Regions from separate parts of the Desulfovibrio simplex genome, predicted to be linked through region 3. Evidence: predicted binding sites of a transcription regulator. Region 3 holds the regulator's gene; each other region holds the start of a gene.
The links. Region 3 encodes sigma-54, which starts transcription at its own class of promoters, with help from an activator protein. Its sites were predicted from a motif close to CTGGCACGGNNNNTGCTT; they were not measured.
Positions count from the first base shown of each region.

Region 1: a site for sigma-54 is predicted at 857-874, ahead of ispD (2-C-methyl-D-erythritol 4-phosphate cytidylyltransferase). Genes of this name have one in related genera too.
Region 2: a site for sigma-54 is predicted at 737-754, ahead of ACZ5DH_RS09940 (NifB/NifX family molybdenum-iron cluster-binding protein). Genes of this name have one in related genera too.
Region 4: a site for sigma-54 is predicted at 1,204-1,221, ahead of speB (agmatinase). Genes of this name have one in related genera too.

Region 1 covers NZ_AP042377.1:1,610,724-1,612,921, forward strand. The annotation lists gene ACZ5DH_RS06515 (zinc ribbon domain-containing protein) at 1-372, shown strand, start outside; RNA gene rnpB (RNase P RNA component class A) at 620-980, shown strand; gene ispD (2-C-methyl-D-erythritol 4-phosphate cytidylyltransferase) at 1,037-2,198, shown strand, end outside.
Region 2 covers NZ_AP042377.1:2,380,613-2,382,810, reverse strand. The annotation lists gene amrB (AmmeMemoRadiSam system protein B) at 1-34, shown strand, start outside; gene ACZ5DH_RS09940 (NifB/NifX family molybdenum-iron cluster-binding protein) at 772-1,122, shown strand; gene ACZ5DH_RS09935 (nucleotide-binding protein) at 1,130-2,119, shown strand; gene ACZ5DH_RS09930 (ATP-binding protein) at 2,112-2,198, shown strand, end outside.
Region 3 covers NZ_AP042377.1:1,323,599-1,325,796, forward strand. The annotation lists gene ACZ5DH_RS05485 (CTP synthase) at 1-361, shown strand, start outside; gene rpoN (RNA polymerase factor sigma-54) at 610-2,034, shown strand; gene hpf (ribosome hibernation-promoting factor, HPF/YfiA family) at 2,181-2,198, shown strand, end outside.
Region 4 covers NZ_AP042377.1:3,171,729-3,173,926, forward strand. The annotation lists gene ACZ5DH_RS12905 (multidrug effflux MFS transporter) at 1-95, shown strand, start outside; gene ACZ5DH_RS12910 (hypothetical protein) at 319-852, shown strand; gene ACZ5DH_RS12915 (MnmM family RNA methyltransferase) at 856-1,035, shown strand; gene speB (agmatinase) at 1,331-2,198, shown strand, end outside.

The DNA of each region.
Region 1 (2,198 bases), 290 kb from region 3:
ACCCACATGGCCATCAAGGCCGAACTTGAAGTCAAGCGTGACGGCCTTGAAGAAAAGTTGCAAAAAGGCAACGCCGCGCTTACCGAGCTCAATGCCAAACGCGCCCAGGTCAGCAAAGCCATTCCCCAGCCTGTCTTCATGCGTTATGAATTCATCCGCGAACGCCTGGAGCACCCCGTCATTGTGGCCGTTAAAGAAGGCATCTGCTCTGGCTGTCACATTGCCGTTCCGCCGCAGTCTTTCATCGAACTGCAGCGCGGCCAGCAGATTTTGAGTTGCCCCAACTGCCAGCGCCTCATTTTCTGGTGCGAACACTTCAGCGTGGCTGATGCGCCGCAATGCGCCCCCAAGCCACAGACGCTGACCGACTAAAACTTTTGGCTCATGAGCCAGGACCGGACCGCTCAGATTTAGAGCAATTTAACTTTTAAATTGCTCTGACGGCTGCGTGAGCAGACGTTCGCTGACGGAGGTGTAAGCGCAGTTTATCTGCGCGGTTAAACGCCGAAGTGAGCGTGCCTTGAACTTTGAGAATGTATATTCGCAAAGGTAATCTGCTCTAAGATCATGCGATCCGGTCTTGCGGCGTACCTTGCCGCCCATGCAGCCCCAGATTGCGGGAGTCGGACAGACCGTCGCCGCGGGTGAAAACCCGGGGAGGAAAGTCCGGGCTCCACAGGGCAGGACGCTGGGTAACACCCAGGAGGGGCGACCCTCGGACAGCGCCACAGAAAGCAAACCGCCCGACCCCTGGTCGGGTAAGGGTGAAACGGTGGTGTAAGAGACCACCAGATGCCGCGGTGACGCGGCATGCTCGGCATACCCCGTTCGGAGCAAGACCAAATAGGGAAGGCGGCTGGCCCGGCCACAGCCTTCCGGGTAGGTTGCTTGAGGGTGCGGGCAACCGCACTCCTAGAGGAATGACGGTCACACACGGGCAACCGTTGTGACAGAACCCGGCTTACAGTCCGACTCCCGCATACTGTCAGCCAAAGGCTCAATCATGCCTGAAAGTTCCATCCCCCCCCCAGGGCAGATCAAACCCTGGGCCATACTTCTGGCGGCCGGGCAGGGCAGCCGCCTTGCCGCCGCCGCTGGCGGGCGTGCCAAGCAGTTCCTGCACTGGCGGGGCGCGCCCCTGTACTGGCACTCCGCCAGAGCCATGAGCCGCAGCGCGGTAGTGGCGGGCATTGTTTTTGTTTTTCCCCAAAATGGACATGCGGAATACGAAGAGCGCCTGCGCGAACTCCACGCGACCGAAGACCTGGGCATTCCCTGGCTTACGGCTGTCGGTGGCGAAATGCGGCAGGATTCCGTACGAAACGCCCTGTCCGTATTGCCCGCGGATGCCCGTCATGTGCTTATCCACGATGCGGCGCGGCCCTTCCTGACGCCCGCTCTGGTGCGAAGCGTCTGTGAGGCTTTGCAGCGCGGCGCGTGCGGGGTTATTCCGGCCCTGCCCGTGACGGACACCATCAAGACCGTCGCTGACGGCCTTGTCACAGGGACCTTGCCGCGTCAGGCCCTTATGGCTGTTCAGACGCCGCAGGGGTTTTCTTCTGACCTTTTGCGCCAGGCGCATGCCCATGCACGGGAAACAGGCTTGAGCGTCACTGATGACGCCTCGCTGCTGGAAGCCCTGGGACACAAAGTTCATGTGGTCGAAGGCGAGGCTGCCAACGTGAAAATTACCAATCCCGACGATCTGGCTCTTTTGCACGATGTCCCTGCCCTGCCGCGTCCATGTACCGGCATGGGCTATGATGTGCATCGTTATGGCCGTGGTCGGCCCATGAGGCTGGGGGGAATTCTCATTCCCTCAGGCCCCGAGGTTGTGGCCCACTCTGACGGTGATGTCCTCCTCCATGCTCTTACCGATGCCGTGCTCGGCTGCGCGGGCCTCGGCGATATCGGCCAGCACTTTCCCGACAAAGACCCCCGTTTTGACAACATTTCTTCGGCGCTTCTGCTGGATCAGGTTCTGGACATGGCGCAGCAGGCAGGCGTGCGCCTGTGCCACGCAGATCTGACAGTGGTTGCCCAGACGCCACGCCTTGCGCCATACCGCGAAGAAATCAGAAAAAATATCGCTCGCCTGCTGGCTCTGCCGCCCGCCTGCGTCAATCTTAAAGCCAGCACCGAAGAGGGCCTCGGCTTTACGGGCCGCGCCGAGGGCATCAAGGCATACGCCGCTGTCA
Region 2 (2,198 bases), 1.1 Mb from region 3:
GGGCTATGCCGGGTTGCGCTTCGGGCTCGTCTAGACTGTGTCGTCACGAGCGCCTTTCCTGGTATTTCTGTGTCGAACTTCGCCTTTTATTCCGGTCGAGTACCATCAGAGTACACTCCCTGCATAAAAGGCTTGTTCTCCTTGATATACCAGGAAATTCATCTCGTGCCGACACAGTCCGGATAACGGAGCCACGAGCGCCTTTCCTGGTATTTCTGTGTCGAATTCCAACGGTACATGCTCTGAGTGGGCGGCAGCTTAACAGCCCTCTGATTTACGGCGGCCTTTTCATGCACTCATGCTCATGAAAAGGCCGTTTTTTTGTTTTGTTGCCTGTGTCGCCCCCGTATAATCAGTATCTGGGGCAGAGACTCCTTAGAGCGATTTAACTAGCGATGCTGTCGCCATCCGTAAGGCTTCTTCGTCGCCTAACGGCTGCCGCTTGAAATTGCTCTGCGGCTGCGGGAGCAGACGCCCGCCGCAGAGGCGCAAGCGCAGTTTCAGCAAGGCGCTGCCTCAAAAGTCACTGCTTGAGACCAGCAACTCTCTTATAGTTCAGCAAAAGACGATAAGAGTTTTAGGGGGTGGGGGTGTGGGGGAGGAGACCCTTTTGCAAAAGGGTCCCTCCCCCACAAAGTATAAAGCGGCCCTGAACCGGCCCTTTTTTCGTCGCAAAAATCCGGCACATTGGCTTGACATTCGGCGCGTGAAGATTATGCTCATTTGAGCAAAACTAATGGCGCGGCCTCGGCTGCGCAAAGGAGCGAATTTATGAAAATCGCCGTCTCAAGCGAAGGGCCGGGTCTGGATTCCCAGGTTGATCCGCGTTTCGGGCGTGCCGCCGGATTCGTGGTGGTGGATACGGAAAGCATGACAGCGGAATATGTCGATAACGGGGCCTCTCAGGTCATGGCGCAAGGCGCGGGTATACAGACGGCCGAGCGCCTGTCGTCTCTGGGCGTTGGCGCCGTGCTCAGCGGGTACGTTGGTCCCAAGGCTTTCACCGCTTTGCGGGCTGCGGGCATGCAGGTGTATCAGGACCTGGACGGCCGCAGCGTGGGCGAAGCCGTGCGCTGCTATACCGAAGGCTCCGTCAGCCCGGCCGCAGCGCCCAACAAGTAGGACTGCCATGCGCATTGCATTTGCCAGCGGCAAGGGAGGCGCGGGAAAAACCACGGTGGCGGCTTCACTGGCCGTGGTCTGGCCGCGGCCCTGCCTGATAGTTGACGCCGATGTGGAGGCTCCGAACCTGCATCTTTTCCTGCATCCTGATCTGGACGCGCCCCAACCCGTGTATCTGACCGTGCCGGAACTCGATGCGGAAAAATGCACGGCCTGTGGGGCATGCGCTGACATATGCGCCTACAAGGCCATTGCCATGCTGGGGGGAAAGCCCACAATTTTCGCGGATATGTGTCATGGCTGCGGCGGCTGTTTCGAGGTTTGCGGACCCGCAGCCCTGAGCAGGGGCCGACGCGAACTGGGCAGCCTGCAATGGGGCCGGTGGAACCTGAATCCTGCCCGTGAGCAGGCCCTGCTTATGGGAAAAAGCCGGGTAGGCGAGGCCATGTCGCCGCCCCTGCTGCGCGCTCTTGAGCAGGCTTCTGCTTCCGGCGCTGGCGCTGCTGCGCCAGACGGCCCGGATATCCTCATTGATTCGCCCCCCGGCGTGAGCTGCCCGGCCATGACCACGGCCCGTATGGCGGACGCTCTTGTTCTGGTGGCGGAGTCCACGCCCTTCGGCATATACGATTTCAAGCTGGCCCACGCGGCCTTCAGAAAACTTGGCCTGTCCCTGGCAGTTGTCATGAACCGGGCAGGCATGCCAGGCAATGAAGCCGGCGATGCGGCCCTTGAGCAGTATTGCGCTGCGGAAAGTTTGCCCCTGCTGGCCCGGTTGCCCTTTGATATTCAGGCCGCCGAGGGCTATGCGCGCGGGCATCTGCCGCCGACGGGGCCAGGCGCCAATGCCCCGGCATGGCGCCGGCGTTTTGAAAGCCTGCAACAGGCGCTGCGCCGGTGGATTGGCGGCCAGCCCCGGCAGGACACTGCGCGCCAGCCGGAAACGGTGGAGCGGCTTTGTGACGGGCAGGGCGCTGCGGAGGCACGGCATGCGTGAAATAGTTGTTATCAGCGGCAAGGGCGGCACGGGCAAGACGACGCTCTGCGCTTCCCTGGCTGCCCTGGCCCATCGTGAG
Region 3 (2,198 bases):
CAAGAACGTTGAAAAACGCGACGCTGGCAGCGACAAGGGCGGCACCATGCGCCTTGGATCCTACCCGTGCAAGGTTCTGCCCAATTCTCGCGCGTTTGAGGCGTACAAGAAAGAGCTGGTTGAAGAGCGCCACCGCCACCGCTATGAATTCAATAACGAATTCAGGGATGCTCTGGCGGAAAAAGGCATGGTTTTCAGCGGCACTTCACCGGACGGAAACCTTGTGGAGATAGTGGAACTGCCCGACCACCCCTGGTTTTTGGGCTGTCAGTTCCACCCCGAATTCAAATCCAGGCCCATGGCCGCGCATCCGCTGTTCCGTGAATTTATCACGGCAGCCAAAAAGCACGCCAAGGTGTAAGGCTTGCATGATCGCATCATAATTTGATGACAGGAAGAAGGGAGGGCGACCTCCCTTTTTCCGTTTCAGGACCAGCTGCGGTTCTTGAAGCCAACACCTTGAAAACAATGATGCAAAGCTTGGGCCAGCTCACGGATTGGTTTGTTTTTTGGTCGCGCAACCTCTGGCTATTGCATAATTTTTGCCACTATGGCACACTACTTGTAAATAAAATATTTTCTGCTGACCTTTCAAGACGGAACAGGCTCATGGCACTGGAACTTCGACAGCAATTAAAACTGACTCAGCAGCTCGTGATGACCCCGCAATTACAGCAGGCCATCAAGCTGCTCCAGCTCTCACGCATGGAGCTTCTCGAGACTGTGCAGCAGGAAATGCTGGACAATCCTTTTCTTGAAGAATCCCAGGGCGATGACACTTCGCCAGATTCAGGCGATGACAGGCGGGAAAAAGCCGCCGAAGAGGTGTACGATCAAGACCTGGCCAAGGATGCCGACTGGGAAGATTACCTGGGAGAGTTCGCAAGCACTCCCCGCCTTGTGCAGCCACGCGAGTTTGAGGTTGCTGAAGATATTTCGCCCCTTGAAGCGCGCTACTCGGCCAAGCCCACCCTCGAAGGCCACCTGCTGTGGCAGTTGCGTCTTTCCTCCCTCACAGAGACACAAAAAGACATAGGCGAAGTCATCATCGGCAACCTTTCTTCTGCCGGGTATCTGCACGCCAGCCTGGAAGAAATCGCACAGATGACGGAGTCTGATACGGCTGAAGTTCAGACGGTGCTTGAAAAGGTGCAACTGTTTGATCCTGTGGGCGTGGCCGCCCGTGATGCCCGTGAATGCCTGCTCGTACAGATAAAAAGCCTGAAGTATGACCGCGACCCCATACTGCTTGAACTCGTGCGCTCGCACCTGGAGGACCTTGAAGCCAAGCGCTACAAGCCCCTGCTGCGCAAATTCAAGCTGGATATGGAGGAACTGAAAGAATATCTGGACATCATCCAGAGCCTTGATCCCCTGCCTGGAGCCAGTTTTGGCGGTGGCGAACCAACCTATGTGAGCCCTGATGTTTTTGTGTACAAAATGGGCGATGAGTTCGTCATTCTGCTCAACGAGGATGGCTTGCCGCAGTTGCAGCTTTCCAATCTGAGCCAGATGGACATGAAGGGATCCTCAGATAAGGAAAAAGAATACTGTACAGAAAAAATGCGCTCGGCCAGCTGGCTCATCAAGAGCCTCTATCAGCGCCAGCGCACCCTGTACAAAGTGATGGAAAGCATCGTCCGGCACCAGCAGCCCTTTTTCGAGGATGGCGTGACGCGTCTGGCACCGCTTATTCTCAAGGATATCGCTGATGACATCAGCATGCATGAATCCACGGTAAGCCGCATAACAACAAACAAGTACGTGGCGACGCCGCACGGCATTTTTGAACTGAAATTTTTCTTCAACAGCGGTCTGGAGCTTGATGACGGCAGCCAGGTCGGCTCTGAGAGCGTTAAAGCCCTCATCAAGAAGTTCATTGCTGACGAAGACACCAGGTCTCCCCTGAGCGATGAACGCATTGGCGAAATGCTGAAAGAGCACCTTAAGGTCAACATCGCACGTCGCACTGTGGCCAAGTACCGCACTGCCCTTGATATTCCGTCGTCTTCAAGACGCAAGGAACATTTCTGACCTTGGCCTTGGCGCGGCACAAGCGCCGCTGCCCGCCTGAGGCAAAAAATTTTTAAAACAAGATGGTTCATCAAATTTCCACCGTCGTTCAAAAGACGGGTTCCACAGTTCTCCATGCCGGGAACTGACATCATAAGGAGGATTATATGAACATCTCTTTTGCC
Region 4 (2,198 bases), 1.8 Mb from region 3:
TGGCTTTGAGCCTTATGGGCACCAGGGCGCTGCGCCTGCGGCGCGGACGGCTGGCCGCATCCGCACTGGCCGCATCTGACCTGGCCGAAAAATGATATGCGCCCCGGCTTTACGGCGTGCCGCATTGACGCGGGCTGGCCCGGATAGTACATATGGAGGCGCTTGCGACATTTTTCTCTAGGCCGTGCGGCATGAGCGCCTTTCAGGGTGTCTTTGCGCCGGGCATGGTCTGATGGTCTGTTCCAGAAATACGTGAGCCAAGTTCTGATGGCGCTTGGAGCCAGGGTGCTTGCGCCGCCAAAAAGTGAAGGAGTTTCCATGCCTGAGCCACAGAGCCAATTCCAGAGCGCCGTAGCCTCCATGATTGAAGCGGTGATGTTTGAAAACTGGCTGCGATTCTATTTTATCAGCGAAAAGCCCGATGCCGCTCCGGTAGACGGCGAAGCGCCGCTGTTTATGGCCGTGCCGGTCAAGGGTATGGAGCGCATTGCCGAACTCTACCCCCATCTGCTGCCCCTGGCCGATGAAATGAACGGTCAGGAAGTGACCTTTGAAATGTCGCAGCGCGCCATCTGCAACTTCGTGGCCACCCATGTGGAGGGCAAGAGCATAGCGCGCGACAGCGCGGCCATGATTTTCAACAGCTCCACCTTTCAGGTGCAGATGCAGCTTTTCAATACCTGGGTGCAGATGCACGAAGATCAGCTGGACCGAGGCTTCACGGAGTTCGGCGCGTGGCGCAAGCTGTTTGACGAATGGCGTCAGACCCCCGGCGCGCGTGAACTGGCGGAAAAGCTGACTCTCAGCATACAGGGGTCCCCGACCGCTGGCGGCAGGGAAACGGTGCAATAAGGCTTGAGCGGTGAGGGCCACGCGGGCGGCGCTGAAGAGGCGCAAGCCCTGGTCAGCAGGGTGCGGACGCTGCCGCTCCGGCGCTGGCGGGTGGTGCCCCTTGCCGATACCAACAGGGAGCGGGCCGCGGAAAGCCTGCTGCTGGTGGAGCGCCTGCCGGTAAAAACGTCGCAACAGCCATAAATCTGGGCTGGCGGCGTGCATCCGTGAGATAATTTTTTGTACAGCGGCAAGCCTGCAACGTGGGGCACAGGGCAGGAGAGTATAAGTTTTTAAACGAAACAGGATTTGTTCCTGAAATAAATTACAATAAATTACGCATAATTAAAGAAACTTATTTCTTAAACCCACTTGGCACGGCCATTGCAGAATAGAAAGTACCTTCCTTTCTTTTGCTGACAGCCTCCTCCAAATAAGACGGCCTGCCTCCCCAAGCGGGCCGTTTTATTTGGTTCATCCATACAGCCTGAGGATAGTCATGCAGCATTTTCTTGCATCCGAATACAGCCCCGCCCGGCCTGATCAGGCCGCCTTTCATATTATCCCCGTTCCGCTGGAGCAGAGCGTCTCTTACGGCGCTGGCACGGCCCACGGCCCTGAGGCTCTGCTCACGGCTTCCCAGCAGCTTGAAGCCTGGGAAAGCGGCCTTGCCCCCGGAGAATCAGGTTTTTATACCGCGCCGCCAGTGGACTGCAGCGGCCCTGTAGAAGGGGTCATTGACCGTATCGAGGCTGCCACGGCCCAGGCGCTTGCCTGCAATGCCGTGCCGGTGCTGCTCGGCGGCGAGCACACGGTGAGCCTTGGCGCATTGCGCGCCCTGGCCAGACAGGCGCAGAGCACGGGCGAACCCTTCGGCATCGTGCAGTTTGACGCCCATGCCGATCTGCGTTCAAGCTATGAGGGCAGCCCCTATTCGCACGCCTGCGTCATGCACCGCGCTGTGGCCGACCTGGGCCTGCCGCTGGTGCAGTTTGGCGTGCGCGACTTCTGCCGTGAGGAAGCCGAGGTGCGCAAGGCGCGCAACGTCACGCACTATGACGCCTATTTCATGGCCCGCGTGGGTCTGCCCGAGCTGCCCCTGCCCGAGGGTTTTCCGCAGCGGATTTACATCACCTTTGACGTGGATGCCTTTGACGCCTCCCTCATGCCCGCCACCGGAACGCCATCGCCCGGCGGCATGAGCTGGCGCGAGGCCCAGTTCATTCTTGAGCGTTGCGTTGAGGGGCGGCAGGTCGTGGGACTGGATGTGGTGGAGCTTGCCCCCATTGCGGGCCTGCACCACTGTGATTTTACGGCGGCCAAACTGACGCATCTGCTTATGGGGCTCGCGCTGGCGGCCAATAGCC